Regions from separate parts of the Pseudoalteromonas sp. MMG024 genome, predicted to be linked through region 2. Evidence: predicted binding sites of a transcription regulator. Region 2 holds the regulator's gene; each other region holds the start of a gene.
What was found. Region 2 encodes FliA, which starts transcription of late flagellar genes. Its sites were predicted from a motif close to CTAAAGNTNNNNNNNNNNNNGCCGATA; they were not measured.

Region 1 (3,289 bases), on a different contig from region 2:
TATTGCGAGAGCGTTCGGGTACATCAAAAGCTTTCAGGGCGGCAGTTGCTCGTGAAATTAAGCACTTTATTCTAGAACTCGCGCATTATTTAGAAAACGAGACTGGTTGTGATGCTAATCATGCGTATATACAAGCAGAAGCAATGGTTACGTTAGTATTTAACGCAGGCGCTGAAGCGCTTGATCTCACTAAGCCACAGCGTGAGCAACTTACCGAGCGTATTATTTGGCAATTGCGTTATATTGCTAAAGGGGCATCAAGCTATACCAAAGAAAAAAAAGCAGCTAAATAGCTGCTTTTTTTGATGCATGTTTTACTTGCGCGTAAGAAATACGCCGGATTCGATATGATGGGTATACGGGAACTGATCAAAAATGGCAAAACGCGCGATGGTATGAGTTTCAGTTAGTTGCTGCAAATCTCTTTCCAGCGTATCTGGGTTACATGAAATATAGATAATGTTGTCATACCCTTGTACTAAATCAGTGGTGTCTTTGTCTAAACCGGCACGTGGCGGGTCAACTAAAATACTTTGACAGTTGTAACTTTTAAGGTCGATACCGTTTAAGCGGGAAAACTCTTTTTCACCATTCATTGCCATAGTGAACTCTTCACTCGACATACGGATTATATCGAGGTTGTCGATTTTGTTTTTGGCAATATTAAATTGTGCGGACTTGACTGAAGACTTAGAAATTTCGGTGGCAAGTACGCGATTAAAGCTAGGCGCTAACGCAATTGAAAAGTTACCGTTACCACAATAAAGCTCTAGTAGATCATTATTAAGAGGTTTTGAGACATCGATTGCCCACTCGAGCATTTGCTCGTTTAGTTTGGCATTTGGCTGAGTAAAGCTATTTTCAACTTGCTGATAAACAAGTTCACGATTATCTACATTCAGCTTTTCAATGACATATTCTTCACCAAGCACAATTTTTTGCTTGCGAGCTCGGCCAATAAAATCGATATCAAACTCTTCTTTTAGTAAAGCCTTTAGCTTATTAGCCTCGTTTACCCATTCGTCATCAAGTTGCTTGTGATATATCAAGCTAACAAGAATTTGTCCGCTTAGTGTCGACAAATAATCAATTTGGAAGAGTTTACGACGTAAAATTTCATTCGGTTTTAATAGATCTAACAAACGTGGCATTAATTCATAAATTAATGGTGCTGCAGGATCAAACTGATCAACTCTGATTTTCTCTTTTGTTTCTGGGTCAAACATAATGTGAAATAAATCTTCACCTTCATGCCACACGCGAAACTCTGCACGTTGTCTGTAATTTTTTGTTTCAGACGCAAATACTTCTAATTTTGGCGCGTTAAACTGCGCGAATTGTTGGCTGATACGTTGTTCTTTTTCAGCAAGTTGTTCGTCGTATTGTGAAGTATCTATTTGAATTACAGGCATATGCTTTTTAACCTCTAGTGTGCGAGTCGCGCTATTGTAGGTTGTGGTTTTTCTTTGTCCAGTTATAGCATAGAAAAAATGTGACATACTTATACTGACTCACTTAAATAGCGAATCATTTACGCGGGCTTTTTTGATTGTTAATCACGCTATTATTTATCGATTTAGAAGTACTACATCAGAAAACTTCGCCTTAGCAATATCGAATATCAGACTTAACTAAGTGGGTATTACCTTTATATAAGGAGGCTGAACAGTGCTTAAATTAATGATTTATACTTAAGTTGTTCACTATTTGGTCGATAAGTAGACATTCTGAAATGGAGGCAATGATTATGAAAGTGGGTGGATTGGGGTATCAACCCGAAAACAAGTATGGTTTTTCTCAAAATAAACCAAACGAAATAGCACAAAACGCATCGTCTAAAGATGTTTTTACCATGTCTCAACGAATAACAATTGCTAGTCAGATCTCCTATCAAAAAATGATGGGGACAATACCATTTGAAAGTAAAGTGAAACCGCAAGCCACAAGTAATACGTTTGATTTTGAAGAAGTGGCTAAAAATGTACTGTCCTTTGTTAAAGGTGCCATTTTAGGTGCTCAAGCGGACGGAGCTAATGAAGGTTCGTTGGCCAATATGCTTGATCAAGCACGTAAAGGGATAGAGCAAGGTCTGGGTGAGGCAATTAAAGAGCTTAAAGACAGCGATTTGTTTAGTGATGATATTGAAAAAGGGGTGGAAAAAAGCCGTGAACTTATTTTTGATGGCCTAGACGAATTTGAAGAGTCTTTATTTAACCCAGTAAGCGAACAGTCAAAGTCTACGAGTTTTAATGCGCAGAATTATTATAAGCTAGAAAATGGTGCGAGTTACGAGATTAAAACAGCTGAAGGCGATGTAATTAAGTTAACATACAATAGCCAGTATCAGTCGTCGGAACAATTCTCTTATAATAAAGATGGTAACGGCGAGTCGTTGAGTTATTCGTCTTCTCAGTCGAGTTCACAAGCTTACTCATTTTCAGTCGAAGGTGACTTAAATGAAGATGAAGTCGCAGCAATTAATGAACTTATGTCAGATTTGCAAGAAGTTAGTAACGAGTTCTTTAATGGCTCGCTTGATGAAGCGTTTGAGCAAGCAAAAAATCTAAACTTAGACTCTCCACAATTGGTGGCTATGTCGATGAACTTGCAGCAAACAGAAGTCAGAGCAAGTGTGCGAGAATACCAAACGACGCAACCAGGTAGAGAAATTGCTAAGCAACTTGAACCAATAAATGAAGGGCTAAAAGAAAGTTATGACAAAGCGAAGCCACTCAATATTGAGAATCAATTGACGCAATTATTAACTTGGCTGAATCAACAGCAGGCTAATAAAGAGAATCTGTTGGATTACAGTACTAGCTTTTTTGAACAGCTAAATCAAAAGCAACAAAAAGAAAGCTAGGCCATCGCTTGTGAATTAAAAAATCTATGGCAAACTACTCGGGTTAATAACGTATTAGGTCGGGTAGTTTGGCTAAGCACATTGTTGTATTTGATTCTGGCATTGGTGGCACATCGGTACTTGAACATATTCAAGCGAGTTTACCGAGTGCAAGATTCAGCTATCTTATGGACAACAAATACCTGCCGTACGGAAAACGCTCTTCTCAGTTCTTAACGCAACGTATTACTAGTCTGTTAACTCAATTTATTAAAGAAATTGAGCCTGTCGATATATTGGTTGTTGCCTGCAATACTGCGAGCACGCAAACATTAGTACAACTTCGCGCACAATTTGATTTTCCAATAGTAGGCGTTGTACCCGCAATTAAACCAGCTGCAGAGAAATCCCTAAGCAAACGAATTGGCGTATTAGCAACGCCTGCCA
Region 2 (3,289 bases):
CCATGAGCACTTCTGTCATTAATGCATTTAATTTATCAGAATTAGTTTTTGCTTCGTCCATAAAGCCGTTTAGCTCATGACATAACACTTTAAACTCACCAACTTTAAGATCTCGCGACATTAATTTGTCCCATTTGGGCTTAATATTGTTGAGACCTGTTTGCAAGTTATCGGCAATAGGCAGCGATGCTTCAACGGCGTCCATCGTTGTATTCGCAGCTTGCTCTGTCATTTCCATAACATAATTGAGACGTTCTTTTGCGTCAGGAATAGACTCATTTGTTAACGCCGATAAAGTGGTATCAAGTTGAAAATTTTTCAATGAATCATGCAGTTGACGAGTTAGTTTGCCTACCTCACCAAATAATTCATCTTGCTCAATTGCCGTAACTTGCTTTAGCAGCTCTTGCGCTTGTTGTTGCTCATCGTTTTCAAGAAACGCAACTAGCTGCTTAGCTTGTTCTAAGGTAATTTGAGGCGCAGCACTTGCTGACATAAACCTCTCCTTCCCGTTAGCCTAAACGCTCAAAAACTTTATCAAGCTTTGTTTTAAGCGTTGCTGCTGTAAATGGTTTAACGATATAACCGTTTACACCTGCTTGTGCTGCAGCAATGATCTGCTCTTTTTTGGCTTCCGCAGTTACCATTAGTACCGGTATGTGTTTTAGACTGTCATCCGCGCGAATCGCGCGCAGCAAATCTATACCTTGCATACCTGGCATATTCCAATCCGTAACTACAAAGTCAAACTCTTGGTTTTGCAGCATAGGAAGCGCAGTGCTACCATCGTCTGCTTCTTGCACGTTTGTGAAACCAAGATCTCTTAACAGGTTTTTAATGATTCTTCTCATCGTTGAAAAGTCGTCAACTACAAGAATTTTCATGTTTTTATCCAAAATATCCTCCAGTGAGGTATGCACCTAATTGTTTACTTACTACTTTTATTCTATATCCAGTCATGGACTTTTGCTTTAAGGCGCACCATGGCCTGACTATGTATTTGGCTCACCCTTGATTCACTCACTTCAAGAATTAGCCCAATTTCTTTTAAATTCATTTCATCATTGTAGTAAAGTGACAGCACTAACGCTTCTCTTTCTGGCAAAGTTTGTATTGCCTCTACTAACGCTTTATTAAATTTATCTTGTTGAATATCAACTAATGGATTTTGTTCTTTATTGCCAAGCCCTGCGTCGATGACATCTTCATCAACACCGAGATCTTCAATGCCGATAATTTTACCATTGCTTATATCCCTTAGAATATGATGGTACTCATCTAGCGTAATATCAAGTTTTTCAGCTACTTCACTGTCTTTTGGTTCACGCCCGAGTGATGATTCTAGCTGATTTATGACCGCGGCGACTTCACGGGCGTTTTTATGTACTGAGCGAGGTACCCAGTCCCCTTTGCGCGTTTCATCGATTATTGCACCGCGAATACGAATACCCGCATAGGTTTCAAAGCTCGCACCTTTACTGCCATCAAAGTTCTTAGCAGCCTCGATTAGTCCTATCATGCCCGCCTGAATAAGGTCTTCGACAATCACGCTTGCCGGCAGACGCGCTAAAATATGGTAGGCAATGCGTTTAACCAACGGCGTATGCTGTTCGACAAGTTGCGATAATTGATTTTGATTAGCATAGGCAGCGGTTCTTTTCATAGGCGTTCCTAATTACTAACCAGTTTCTCAATGAAAAACTCTAGGTGTCCTGACGGCTGATTTGGAATTGGCCAGCTCGCCGCTTTAGTTGCAAGTGCTTTGAACGCAATTGCTGCAGGCGATTTTGGAAATACGTCAACAATGGTTTTTTGTTTACGAATCGCTTTTCGAATATTTTCATCAAATGGAACTGTCGCGACTAGCTCAAGTGATACATCTAAAAAGCGGTCGGTTACTTTTGATAATTTTGCGAAAAGCTCTTGGCCTTCTTTTAAGCTGCGTACCATATTCGCAACTATTTTAAATTTGTATACACCGTGCTCACGACTTAACACTTTAATCAGTGCATAAGCATCGGTTATTGACGTTGGTTCATCACACACAACAACAAGCACATCTTGTGAAGCGCGAGAGAAACTAAGCACCATATCTGAAATACCGGCCGCTGTGTCAACGACTAGTACATCATAGTGTGAGTCTAATTCGCCAAAAGCGCGAATAAGGCCAGCATGTTCAGATGGTGTTAATTCCACCATGTTTTGAGAGCCAGATGTCGCAGGTACAATTTTCATACCGTATGGCCCTTCAACTAAAATATCTTCGAGGTCACATTCACCTGAAAGCACGTGAGAAAGGTTGCGCTCTACACGCAAACCCAGCATTACATCACAGTTTGCTAAACCCAAATCGGCATCGAGTACCAGTACTTTTTGGCCTTGCTGAGCCATGGCAATTGCCATGTTAAGAGAGACATTGGTTTTTCCAACACCCCCTTTACCTCCAGTTACCGCAATTACTTTTACAGCCTTGTTGTTGTTTTTCATTTTCCGCAGGCCACTAGCTTGATCTAATTCTGGGTTAATCATACATTCCTACTGCTTGATGCGCCATGCTTGATGCACGTCTTGCTTGCGCGTTTGTTCGTTTTGCATACAGCTGCTGAGCTTTGCTGACCAATTTTTCCGCATTTGCCACACGAATGTCCTCTGGTACACGCTGCCCATTGGTAAGATAGCCTATTGGCAGACGATTTTGAATGGCTACACTGATAATTTCACCTAAACTTAGACATTCATCAAGTTTTGTGAAGATACAACCACTTAACTGTACCTGTTTGAACTGTTTAATCGCCTCTTGCTGTACTTCAAGCTGTGCTGTTGAACTTAACACAAGGTAACTGCGAATATCTACTCGGCTATTGCGCATTAACGTGTTGAGTTGCTCAGTCAAACGTATATCTCGTTGGCTCATTCCTGCTGTATCAATTAATACTAGACGCTTATTTCTTAAATGATAAAGAATTTCAGTGAGTTCTTCTGCATTTTTAACTTGCTTTACTGGGCAGCCAATAATGCGACCATAAGTCGATAATTGCTCATATGCGCCAATACGATAAGTATCTGTTGTGATTAGCGCAATATTGTTGGCGCCAAATTTTTGTGCGCCAAGCGCAGCTAGCTTTGCAACTGTGGTAGTTTTACCCACACCAGTAGGACCAACTAGCGCATATACGCCGCCACGACGCAAAATCTCATTATTTGCAGTGTATAGCTGTTTGCTCAGCATATTAAGTGTTTCTTGCCACGCTTGACGCGGTGCTACATCATCTGGAATAAAACACGCAAG
Region 3 (3,289 bases), on a different contig from region 2:
CCTAATTGGTTAACACTCTCTCCTAATTAATCAAGTTAGTACTCCCTCTCTCATAAGAGCAGCCATTTGGCTGCTTTTTTTATTTTGTGATTTAAAAAAGTGCAAAAAATTACAGGTTTTTTCTAAAGAAATTATTCCCACTGTCGATATAGTTTTTAGTTAAAGAAATTAATTAGATAACAGTTCTTTTTAGCATAATTGCTTAGAACTAGAGGGTGAACATTATGGCTTTATATGTAAATTCAAACGTCACATCATTGAACGCACAGCGTCAATTATCGAATTCAACAAATGCGTTAAGCACGTCCTTCCAACGTTTGTCATCTGGTTTACGTGTTAACAGTGCAGCAGATGATGCGGCTGGTCTTCAAATTGGTACACGTTTACAATCGCAAGTAAATGGTGCAAACCAAGGCGCACGTAATGCAAACGATGGTATTTCACTATCGCAAACAGCGGAAGGTGCGCTAGAAGAAACATCGAACATGCTGCAGCGTATGCGTGTTCTGGCAATTCAATCAGCAAATGGTTCAAATACAGCATCAGATCGTGCAGCATTGCAAAAAGAGTTTTCTGAGCTATCGAGTGAAATCGACCGTGTAGCAAGTGATACAACGTTTGGTGGTGTAAATATTTTAGATGGAACATTTACAGCTGATTTCCAGGTTGGTCCAGATGCGAACCAAGTGATCAATGTCGCTATCGCAACAAGTATGGGGGCAACAGGTTTAGCTGTAAACGATGACACAATTGCGACTGCATCTCAGGCTCAGACAGCGATTACCGCAATTGATGACGCTTTGTCTACGGTAAATGGTATACGTGCAGATCTCGGTGCGAAGCAAAACCGTTTTAGCTCGACTATTCGTAACTTGAATAATATTTCTGAAAATGTGTCAGCGTCTAAGTCACGTATTTTAGATACGGACTTTGCGGCTGAAAGTGCAAGTCTTGCGCGTAACCAGGTGTTACAACAAGCATCAAGCTCAATGTTAGCGCAGGCAAATCAACAGCCTCAGATAGCACTATCACTAATTGGTTAATACTCTCTCCTAATTAACTAGGTTAGTACTCCCTCTCATACAAAACGGCCAAATGGCCGTTTTTTACTTTTCGTTAAAAAAAATTAAAAAAAAGCTAAAGGGTTTTAGGCGGCCGCCGATAACGAAGATGGGACAGAAAACTATCTGTAGCTTACTCTCTCTCTTGCTACTGATAGTTCCTATGTTAATTATTATTGGAGGCTCTCATGGCTTTAAGTGTTAACTCAAATATAATGTCTTTGAATTCTCAAAGACAACTCTCTCGTTCGAGCGAGGCATTATCAACATCATTCCAGCGTTTATCGTCTGGTTTACGTGTAAACAGTGCAGCAGATGATGCGGCAGGTTTACAAATTGGTACACGTTTAAACTCGCAAGTACAGGGTTTGAACCAAGGTGCACGTAATGCGAACGATGGTATTTCACTATCGCAAACAGCAGAAGGTGCGTTGGAAGAAACCTCGAACATGTTGCAACGTATGCGTGTACTGGCAATTCAATCAGCGAATGGTTCAAACACTGATTCGGATCGTGATGCACTGCAAAAAGAATTCACAGAGCTATCTGCTGAGATTGATCGTGTTGCAAGTGATACGAGCTTTGGTGGTGTAAATATTTTAGATGGTACGTACGACACAGACTTCCAAGTTGGTGCTGATGCAAACCAGACTATTACGTTAAAAGTAACGACAAATATGAACTCAACAGGACTTGCGCTTTCTGATGACTCTATCAGTACTGCTGCAGGCGCACAAACAGCTATAGGTGCACTAGATGATGCGTTGTCAACAGTGAACGGTGTGCGTGCTGATCTTGGTGCGAAGCAAAACCGTTTTAGTTCGACTATTCGTAACTTAAACAACGTAGCAGAAAATGTAGCAGCGTCTAAGTCACGTATCATGGATACAGACTTTGCAGCAGAAAGTGCGGCATTGGCGCGTAACCAAGTATTACAACAGGCTTCAAGCTCAATGTTAGCGCAGGCTAACCAGCAGCCGCAAATTGCGTTGTCATTGCTGTAATAAATAGTAATCGTAATGCTTTTTATAGATCACACTGAGTGGTGTGATCTATAAATATTTGACTGAATAATATCCCTCCCATATACCGTATTCATAGAGCCCAAACTAAACAATTACACCTCTAAACTAGAACAATCAGAATGAATCATGCTTCAAAATTAAAAGCATTTCGTGATTAATTTATTAAAGTAACTCTTTGTTTATTTGTTGGTTATTTTTCTTCTAGTTGCTTACTTGTAAAAATTGATTAAAGAATCTTTTTGACGTGTCGATATCTTAATCAAACGAGTTGTTTGGCGGTAGACACCGCAGATAGAAGAGGGCGAGAATCATGGCTTTATATGTAAATTCAAACATCACATCATTGAACGCACAGCGTCAATTATCAAATTCAACAAATGCGTTAAGCACGTCTTTTCAGCGTTTATCATCAGGTTTACGTGTTAACAGTGCAGCGGACGATGCAGCAGGTTTACAAATTGGCACACGTTTACAATCGCAAGTAAATGGTGCAAACCAAGGCGCACGTAACGCGAACGATGGTATTTCACTAGCGCAAACAGCAGAAGGTGCACTAGAAGAAACGTCAAATATGTTGCAACGTATGCGTGTTTTATCGATTCAATCGGCGAATGGTTCAAACACTGATTCAGACCGTGATGCACTACAAAAAGAGTTTGCTGAATTATCAGCAGAGATAGACCGTGTAGCAAGTGATACAACGTTTGGTGGTGTAAATATCTTAGATGGTACATACGATACAGACTATCAAGTAGGACCAGATGCGAACCAAACAATTCAGGTGAAAATTACCACTAACATGAACTCAACTGGCCTTGCACTTTCAGATGATTCGATTAGTACAGCAGCAGGTGCGCAAACAGCGATTACAGCACTAGATGATGCTTTATCGATTGTAAATGGTGTGCGAGCTGACTTAGGTGCGAAGCAAAACCGTTTTAGTTCGACTATTCGTAATTTAAACAATGTTTCAGAAAACGTATCGGCGTCGAAATCACGTATTATGGATACAGACTTTGCGGCGGAGAGTGCGGGTCTTGCTCGTAATCAGGTGCTACAACAAGCATCAAGCTCAATGTTAGCCCAGGCAAATCAACAGCCACAAATCGCATTATCCCTAATTGGTTAACACTCTCTCCTAATTAATCAAGTTAGTACTCCCTCTCTCATAAGAGCAGCCATTTGGCTGCTTTTTTTATTTTG

Region 1: the regulator FliA is predicted to act here: its motif matches at 1,691-1,717, upstream of L1068_RS21315 (DUF5610 domain-containing protein).
Region 3: the regulator FliA is predicted to act here: its motif matches at 1,138-1,164, upstream of L1068_RS09425 (flagellin).

What each region holds. Positions count from the first base shown of each region.
Region 1 is NZ_JAKFZO010000037.1:22,624-25,912, forward strand. It holds gene fabR (HTH-type transcriptional repressor FabR) at 1-293, shown strand, start outside; gene trmA (tRNA (uridine(54)-C5)-methyltransferase TrmA) at 315-1,412, opposite strand; gene L1068_RS21315 (DUF5610 domain-containing protein) at 1,748-2,863, shown strand; gene murI (glutamate racemase) at 2,932-3,289, shown strand, end outside.
Region 2 is NZ_JAKFZO010000013.1:107,308-110,596, forward strand. It holds gene L1068_RS13975 (protein phosphatase CheZ) at 1-496, opposite strand, end outside; gene cheY (chemotaxis response regulator CheY) at 513-896, opposite strand; gene L1068_RS13985 (RNA polymerase sigma factor FliA) at 947-1,663, opposite strand; gene L1068_RS13990 (MinD/ParA family protein) at 1,672-2,529, opposite strand; gene flhF (flagellar biosynthesis protein FlhF) at 2,522-3,289, opposite strand, start outside.
Region 3 is NZ_JAKFZO010000008.1:96,633-99,921, forward strand. It holds gene L1068_RS09415 (flagellin) at 1-13, shown strand, start outside; gene L1068_RS09420 (flagellin) at 225-1,043, shown strand; gene L1068_RS09425 (flagellin) at 1,250-2,065, shown strand; gene L1068_RS09430 (flagellin) at 2,397-3,215, shown strand.